2 regions of the Rossellomorea sp. GCM10028870 genome follow, and region 2 is predicted to be linked to the other one. Evidence: a T-box and tRNA genes for the amino acid it is inferred to sense, from the RefSeq annotation. Region 2 holds a T-box; the other holds one or more tRNA genes.
What was found. The T-box of region 2 lies ahead of proS (proline--tRNA ligase). A T-box ahead of a tRNA ligase gene usually reads a tRNA of that ligase, here a tRNA-Pro.
Positions count from the first base shown of each region.

Region 1: it has a tRNA-Pro gene. The T-box ahead of proS (proline--tRNA ligase) is inferred to sense a tRNA for this amino acid. The anticodon was not compared.

Region 1 is NZ_JBHTGN010000005.1:434,823-438,119, forward strand. Features, by position in the region: gene ACFQWC_RS20450 (AEC family transporter) at 1-836, shown strand, start outside; tRNA gene ACFQWC_RS20455 (tRNA-Glu) at 1,090-1,164, shown strand; tRNA gene ACFQWC_RS20460 (tRNA-Val) at 1,206-1,281, shown strand; tRNA gene ACFQWC_RS20465 (tRNA-Thr) at 1,338-1,413, shown strand; tRNA gene ACFQWC_RS20470 (tRNA-Lys) at 1,434-1,509, shown strand; tRNA gene ACFQWC_RS20475 (tRNA-Leu) at 1,544-1,628, shown strand; tRNA gene ACFQWC_RS20480 (tRNA-Gly) at 1,637-1,711, shown strand; tRNA gene ACFQWC_RS20485 (tRNA-Leu) at 1,717-1,805, shown strand; tRNA gene ACFQWC_RS20490 (tRNA-Arg) at 1,862-1,938, shown strand; tRNA gene ACFQWC_RS20495 (tRNA-Pro) at 1,946-2,022, shown strand; tRNA gene ACFQWC_RS20500 (tRNA-Ala) at 2,030-2,105, shown strand; tRNA gene ACFQWC_RS20505 (tRNA-Met) at 2,160-2,233, shown strand; tRNA gene ACFQWC_RS20510 (tRNA-Ile) at 2,263-2,336, shown strand; tRNA gene ACFQWC_RS20515 (tRNA-Ser) at 2,345-2,437, shown strand; tRNA gene ACFQWC_RS20520 (tRNA-Met) at 2,464-2,537, shown strand; tRNA gene ACFQWC_RS20525 (tRNA-Asp) at 2,628-2,704, shown strand; tRNA gene ACFQWC_RS20530 (tRNA-Phe) at 2,767-2,842, shown strand; tRNA gene ACFQWC_RS20535 (tRNA-Tyr) at 2,879-2,962, shown strand; tRNA gene ACFQWC_RS20540 (tRNA-Trp) at 3,023-3,096, shown strand; tRNA gene ACFQWC_RS20545 (tRNA-His) at 3,114-3,186, shown strand; tRNA gene ACFQWC_RS20550 (tRNA-Gln) at 3,195-3,269, shown strand; tRNA gene ACFQWC_RS20555 (tRNA-Cys) at 3,272-3,297, shown strand, end outside.
Region 2 is NZ_JBHTGN010000004.1:297,943-301,239, reverse strand. Features, by position in the region: gene ACFQWC_RS17730 (hypothetical protein) at 23-172, opposite strand; gene ACFQWC_RS17725 (hypothetical protein) at 278-451, opposite strand; gene proS (proline--tRNA ligase) at 547-1,977, opposite strand; T-box leader at 2,149-2,353, opposite strand; gene ACFQWC_RS17715 (hypothetical protein) at 2,400-3,297, opposite strand, start outside.

The DNA of each region.
Region 1 (3,297 bases), on a different contig from region 2:
ACCTGTCACTTGATACTAAGAACCTTTCAAGAATGGCCATCTATGTGATGGTGCCTTTTTTAGTGTTTCGAACTTTCTACGAACAGTCCATTAATAGTACGTACGGTCTATTGACCCTCTATATGATTGGATTATGTTTGATTATCATCTTACTGGTTACCATCTTGTCGAAAGTTTACCGGTTTACAGAGCCGGAGCGATGCGGGCTTGTATTATCCTCGGCTTTCATGAATAACGGAAACTATGGAACGCCGCTCGCTTTTTTTCTCTTCGGGGCAGCAGGACTTGAAATCGCCATTGTCCTCATGGTCATTCAACAATTATTGATGAGCACGTTGGGAGTATTCTATGCAGCAAAAGGGAGTGCCCAGCAGAACGGTGTAAAAGCAGCACTGCAAGCAGTGAAAAGAATGCCTATGGTGTATGGGGCAATGGGGGGCATCGCTTTCCAATTGCTTCATGTGCCAATCAGCAAAACATTCATGCAAGCGATCGATTTCATAGCGGATGCAGCGATCCCGTTCATTATGCTTACTCTTGGCATGCAATTAGCCAATATCTCGATCAAAGCGATTGATTGGAAGAAGCTCTATACATCTTTATCACTGAAATTGATCGCCTCCCCAATGATTGCAGCTCTACTCGTTCTGCCTATGCCTTTGGATGACATGACTAAGCAAATCATGATCATTATGGCGGCAACACCAACAGCGGCTAACACTACGATGTATGCGATCCAGTTCCAGACAGAACCGCAGAATGTTTCAAGTGCGACGCTGATTTCTACTATTATGAGCATTGTCACGCTTCCGGTTGTTATATATTTAGCGATGTAGTCCCAGATTGATTTACTGATCTCGTAATTATCTATGGAGGGGATCAGTAAATTTATTTGAGTTGAATTGGATAGTTTGTCATTTTTCCTATTGATATAATGTTTAAAGATATGGTATATTCTTTTTCGGCTTACCAAAATGGTAAGCTGAGTATGGCGAAAAAAGTTTTCGTTTTTTGTTAACTAGAAGTTGACTTCTACGAAATTAGCTGATATAGTTATACATGTCCTTAAGCGGGACGTTAAGAAAATATGGCCCATTGGTCAAGCGGTTAAGACACCGCCCTTTCACGGCGGTAACACGGGTTCGAATCCCGTATGGGTCACCAAAGTTTTTTGCGGTAGCAAAATAACTCAGCATTTACATTTTGGAGGATTAGCTCAGCTGGGAGAGCATCTGCCTTACAAGCAGAGGGTCGGCGGTTCGATCCCGTCATCCTCCACCAAAGATTTTTGCGCTAGCAAAATATCTTTCCTTAAACTGCTTCCATGAATTAAATATGCCGGTGTAGCTCAACTGGTAGAGCAACTGACTTGTAATCAGTAGGTTGGGGGTTCAAGTCCTCTTGCCGGCACCATTTGGTTTCTTGCTATATATGAGCCATTAGCTCAGTTGGTAGAGCATCTGACTTTTAATCAGAGGGTCGAAGGTTCGAGTCCTTCATGGCTCACCAAAGATTTTCGCGAATGCGAAACATCTAACATTTTGCGGGTGTGGCGGAATTGGCAGACGCACCAGACTTAGGATCTGGCGCCGCAAGGCGTGGGGGTTCAAGTCCCTTCACCCGCACCATTTATTTCGCGGAAGTAGTTCAGTGGTAGAACACCACCTTGCCAAGGTGGGGGTCGCGGGTTCGAATCCCGTCTTCCGCTCCAGACTTGCCGGGGTGGCGGAACTGGCAGACGCACAGGACTTAAAATCCTGCGGTAGGTGACTACCGTACCGGTTCGATTCCGGTCCTCGGCACCAAAGTTTTTTGCGACAGCAAAGTAACTTTCCTTACTTTGTCATTAATGAATTGTTTAGCGCCCGTAGCTCAATTGGATAGAGCGTTTGACTACGGATCAAAAGGTTAGGGGTTCGACTCCTCTCGGGCGCGCCATATATTTCGGGAAGTAGCTCAGCTTGGTAGAGCACTTGGTTTGGGACCAAGGGGTCGCAGGTTCGAATCCTGTCTTCCCGACCACTTCTTTGGGGCCTTAGCTCAGCTGGGAGAGCGCCTGCTTTGCACGCAGGAGGTCAGCGGTTCGATCCCGCTAGGCTCCACCATGAACTTCATTCATTGGTTTTATAGAAGTGCAAAAAACATTCTAAATATTTCGTGGCGGTGTAGCTCAGCTGGCTAGAGCGTACGGTTCATACCCGTGAGGTCGGGGGTTCGATCCCCTCCGCCGCTATTACTCAATACAAATCGCACGATTGATAAGGACCCTTAGCTCAGTTGGTTAGAGCAGACGGCTCATAACCGTCCGGTCGTAGGTTCGAGTCCTACAGGGTCCATTATACACGGAGGAATACCCAAGTCCGGCTGAAGGGATCGGTCTTGAAAACCGACAGGGGTGTAACAGCCCGCGGGGGTTCGAATCCCCCTTCCTCCTCCATATTTACCTTTACAAATTTATATCGTCGCGGGGTGGAGCAGTTCGGTAGCTCGTCGGGCTCATAACCCGAAGGTCGCAGGTTCAAATCCTGTCCCCGCAATACCATTTTGACTTATATTTATAAGAGGTTATCCTTAATCTTTCATAAGTCACGCATGGATAGTTATTTTCGCTATCGCGAAAAAACTTTGGTCCGGTAGTTCAGTTGGTTAGAATGCCTGCCTGTCACGCAGGAGGTCGCGGGTTCGAGTCCCGTCCGGACCGCCATTTTTTATTTGCTTGGTAACATTGAAGTTAATCACTTGAAAATTTAATCTTCTATATAATATGGCTCAGTAGCTCAGTTGGTAGAGCAATGGACTGAAAATCCATGTGTCGGCGGTTCGATTCCGTCCTGAGCCACCATTTATACTTAAGAGCCTTTAAGTATTTCTTTTGTTTGGAGGGGTAGCGAAGTGGCTAAACGCGGCGGACTGTAAATCCGCTCCTTCGGGTTCGGCAGTTCGAATCTGCCCCCCTCCACCAATGATATTTGTGTAAGCAAAATATCTACCTTATTTTTCTAAGTTAAACAACTATTCTTATAGGGGCATAGTTTAACGGTAGAACGAAGGTCTCCAAAACCTTTGGTGTGGGTTCGATTCCTACTGCCCCTGCCAAAGAAATTTTAAGCATGGCGATTGTGGCGAAGTGGTTAACGCACCTGATTGTGGTTCAGGCATTCGTGGGTTCGATTCCCATCAGTCGCCCTTTATATTGGGCTATAGCCAAGCGGTAAGGCATCGCACTTTGACTGCGACATGCGTTGGTTCGAATCCAGCTAGCCCAGCCAACGGCGGCATAGCCAAGTGGTAAGGCAG
Region 2 (3,297 bases):
CCCTCCCTTTCGTTTATATAAGTCATTTTTCTTCTAATTTTGATTGTATCTTCTTTAACCATTCGATCTGCTCACGCTGGCTTTCTACCAGTCTGCTTGTTTGCTTCTCAATGGTGACTGTTATAGACCATAGCGATAGCACTAGGACCAAAATGATGACAAAAGCCCCCACTTCCCTCACCCCTCATACGTTTAATTGTATCAACCGGCCATTTAGATTGGTAGTCTTTTTTCATAAAAACGGAAGGCGTTCCTCTGAGGAGAAACGCCTTAGTCATTACTTATCATTATTCCATTCTTCCTCTAATTCCCTCTCGATTTGCTCATCGGATAAGTATTCTTCATCCATTTGCTGCACATGCTCGGTGATCCGGTTGAGCTTGGTATGCACGACCCAAAGGCTGATTACCACGAATACCATAAACAAAACGATGATGAGTTCAAAATCCATATAATCGACGCCTCCTTTACCTATGTTTATTAATCAAACACGATAAAAAGACGACTTTTGTAAGAAAAAGGACGGAAGAACCAGTCTTTTGTCTCTTAGTACGCTTTTGCCCAATATACTAGGTGTTTCGCACCTTTTTCACAGCACACACACGTTTCGGACACCTGCACCTGCTCAAATGGCATACATCGTGATGTAGCACTCGTTTCTTCTTTGATCTTGTCTTCGCAGGCACGGTCTCCACACCACATGGCTTTGACGAATCCGCCTTTCTCGTTCACCGTCGTTTTGAATTCTTCAAAGGTTTTCGCTACCGTGGTTTTTTCTTCACGGTGAGCTCTCGCTTTTTCTAAAAGATTGTGTTGAATGTCCTCTAGAAGTTCTGTGACTTTCCCCTCTAGCTCTTCCATGGCAACCGTGATCTTCTCACCCGTATCTCGTCTTGCTAAAATCACCTGCCCGTTCTCGATGTCCCGTGGACCGACCTCCAGGCGAAGTGGGATTCCCTTCATTTCATATTCATTAAACTTCCAGCCGGGCTTTTTATCACTCGCATCGATGTTAACTCGTGCAGCGCCGGCAAGCTGGCTTTTCAGATTATAGGCAAAATCAAGGACGCCCTCCTTGTGCTGGGCAATCGGCACGATCATCAGCTGAGTCGGTGCGATTCGTGGAGGAACCACCAGCCCCCGGTCATCCCCGTGAACCATGATCATCGCACCGATGATGCGGGTCGTGAATCCCCAGGACGTTTGCTGCACATGCTGAAGCTTTCCATCACGGTCCGTGAATTGAATGCCGAATGCTTTCGCAAATCCATCACCTAAATGGTGGGACGTTCCTGATTGCAAAGCCTTCCCGTCATGCATCAGGCTCTCGATCGTATACGTATACTTCGCACCGGCAAACTTTTCTTTTTCCGTTTTCTGCCCCTTGATGACCGGGATCGCCAGCAGCTCTTCACAAAGCTCCGCATACACCTCAAGCATTTTCACCGTTTCATCATGTGCCTCCTGGTCCGTTTCATGACACGTATGTCCCTCCTGCCAGAGGAATTCCAATGTTCTCAGGAAAGGACGGGTCGTCTTTTCCCAGCGGACCACATTGGCCCACTGGTTATAAAGCTTAGGCAGATCACGGTAGGAATGGATAATGTTTTTATAGTGCTCTCCGAACAATACCTCGGAAGTCGGACGTACACATAATCGTTCCGCCAGCTCCTCTTCCCCTCCATGGGTCACCCATGCCACTTCAGGCGCGAAGCCTTCGATATGATCCTTCTCCCGTTGCAGGAGGCTTTCAGGTATGAAAAGTGGCATATACACATTTTCATGCCCTGTTTCTTTTATTTTCGCATCAAGGGCATCTTTGATATTTTCCCACAGGGCGTACCCGTAAGGTCTGATGATCATCGACCCGCGGACGCTTGAGTAATCGATCAGCTCCGCCTTCGTCACGACATCCGTATACCATTGGGCAAAATCCTCATTCATGCCCGTAACATCTTTTACAAATTCTTTTGCCATTTGAAAGCACCTCTTATTTTTAATTGGATTGGTTTAGTTATCAGCGAAATTTTCATTTTATCAGCGGAATCCTGGATTTATCAGCGAAATTTTCATTTTATCAGCGAAATACCGGATTTATCAGCGAATCGCCTGATCGACACCCATAAAACAAAAAAAGCCCTGCTTCTCATCAGGGACCATTTCTGGCGGTACCACCCTGATTCAAAGCAAAGCTTTACACTCATTCCATGATAACGGTTTCGGACCGCTGATATCTTCATTCGATACAGAACTTAGAGGCAGGTTCAAAGGTTCATCTATAGGAGCTTTTCACCAAAACGCTCCCTCTCTATAAAGACAAGATCCCTTTACTGATCCTCGGCAATGTTTCACATATTTTAGATGATTATATATAGATTTGATGGGGGTGTCAATATTTGTTACAAAGAATAAATTCTCTCCATCTCCCGACTAAAGAAATCATTCCCATTCCTCTCATCAAAATCTCCGGCGATCTCTTTCGCAATTTCACTCATCACATCAATGGCAAATCCCGGACGATGACCGGCTTCCACAAGCTTACGGTGAAGAACAATCGCACTCATATAAAAGTAAAACAACCCGTAAGGATCCTTCCCGCTATCCGCATACTCGATGTGACGCTCCAATACTTTAATTCCCCTGACAGGTTCCGTTAAAGCAAGAAACCGGATATGTTCGGAAGCTTCGACTAAAAAGTGTGGCTTATCATAGATGAAAAAGTATCCTTTTGACTGATAGCGCGAGGCTTCCTCCACCTGACCATCTTCAACATAAGGCAAGAGCAGCTTACTATAGGTCAAGTGGGGAATTTCACCACATGTCACTTCTTTTGATAATAAAAGCATTTCAATGGGGCGGGCTTTTTCCTTTTCCCCGGTAAAATAAAAATACTCAAGCTGTGTCTGATATTCACAGGCTTCACAGTCTGAAAGCGAGTCTCTTTCCGCTGTCATCCACTTTTGATAATACTCTTCCGCTTCCTCTACATTCCCTGTTTTCAACGCACGTTTATGCTGATGCTGGTAAAAGGGGCCTAGACTGTAGCCATAACGGTCATACGCTTCTTGAAAGTCACTGAAAAAGGCATCTAACAGTTCCGTGTCAATGCCGGGCATCTTCACCAGATGCTCCGCCATCCATTTATAGATCCAAAAGAGGCTTTCCACCCAATCCTGCAGGCTCTCTTCATTATCTAAAAAGAAGCCGTTGCACCACTCGAAATGATCGAATAATTCCTCATACTCCCCAAGATAGTTGACGGTCCTCATGATCCCGAACCGGCAGCAAAACTCCTTA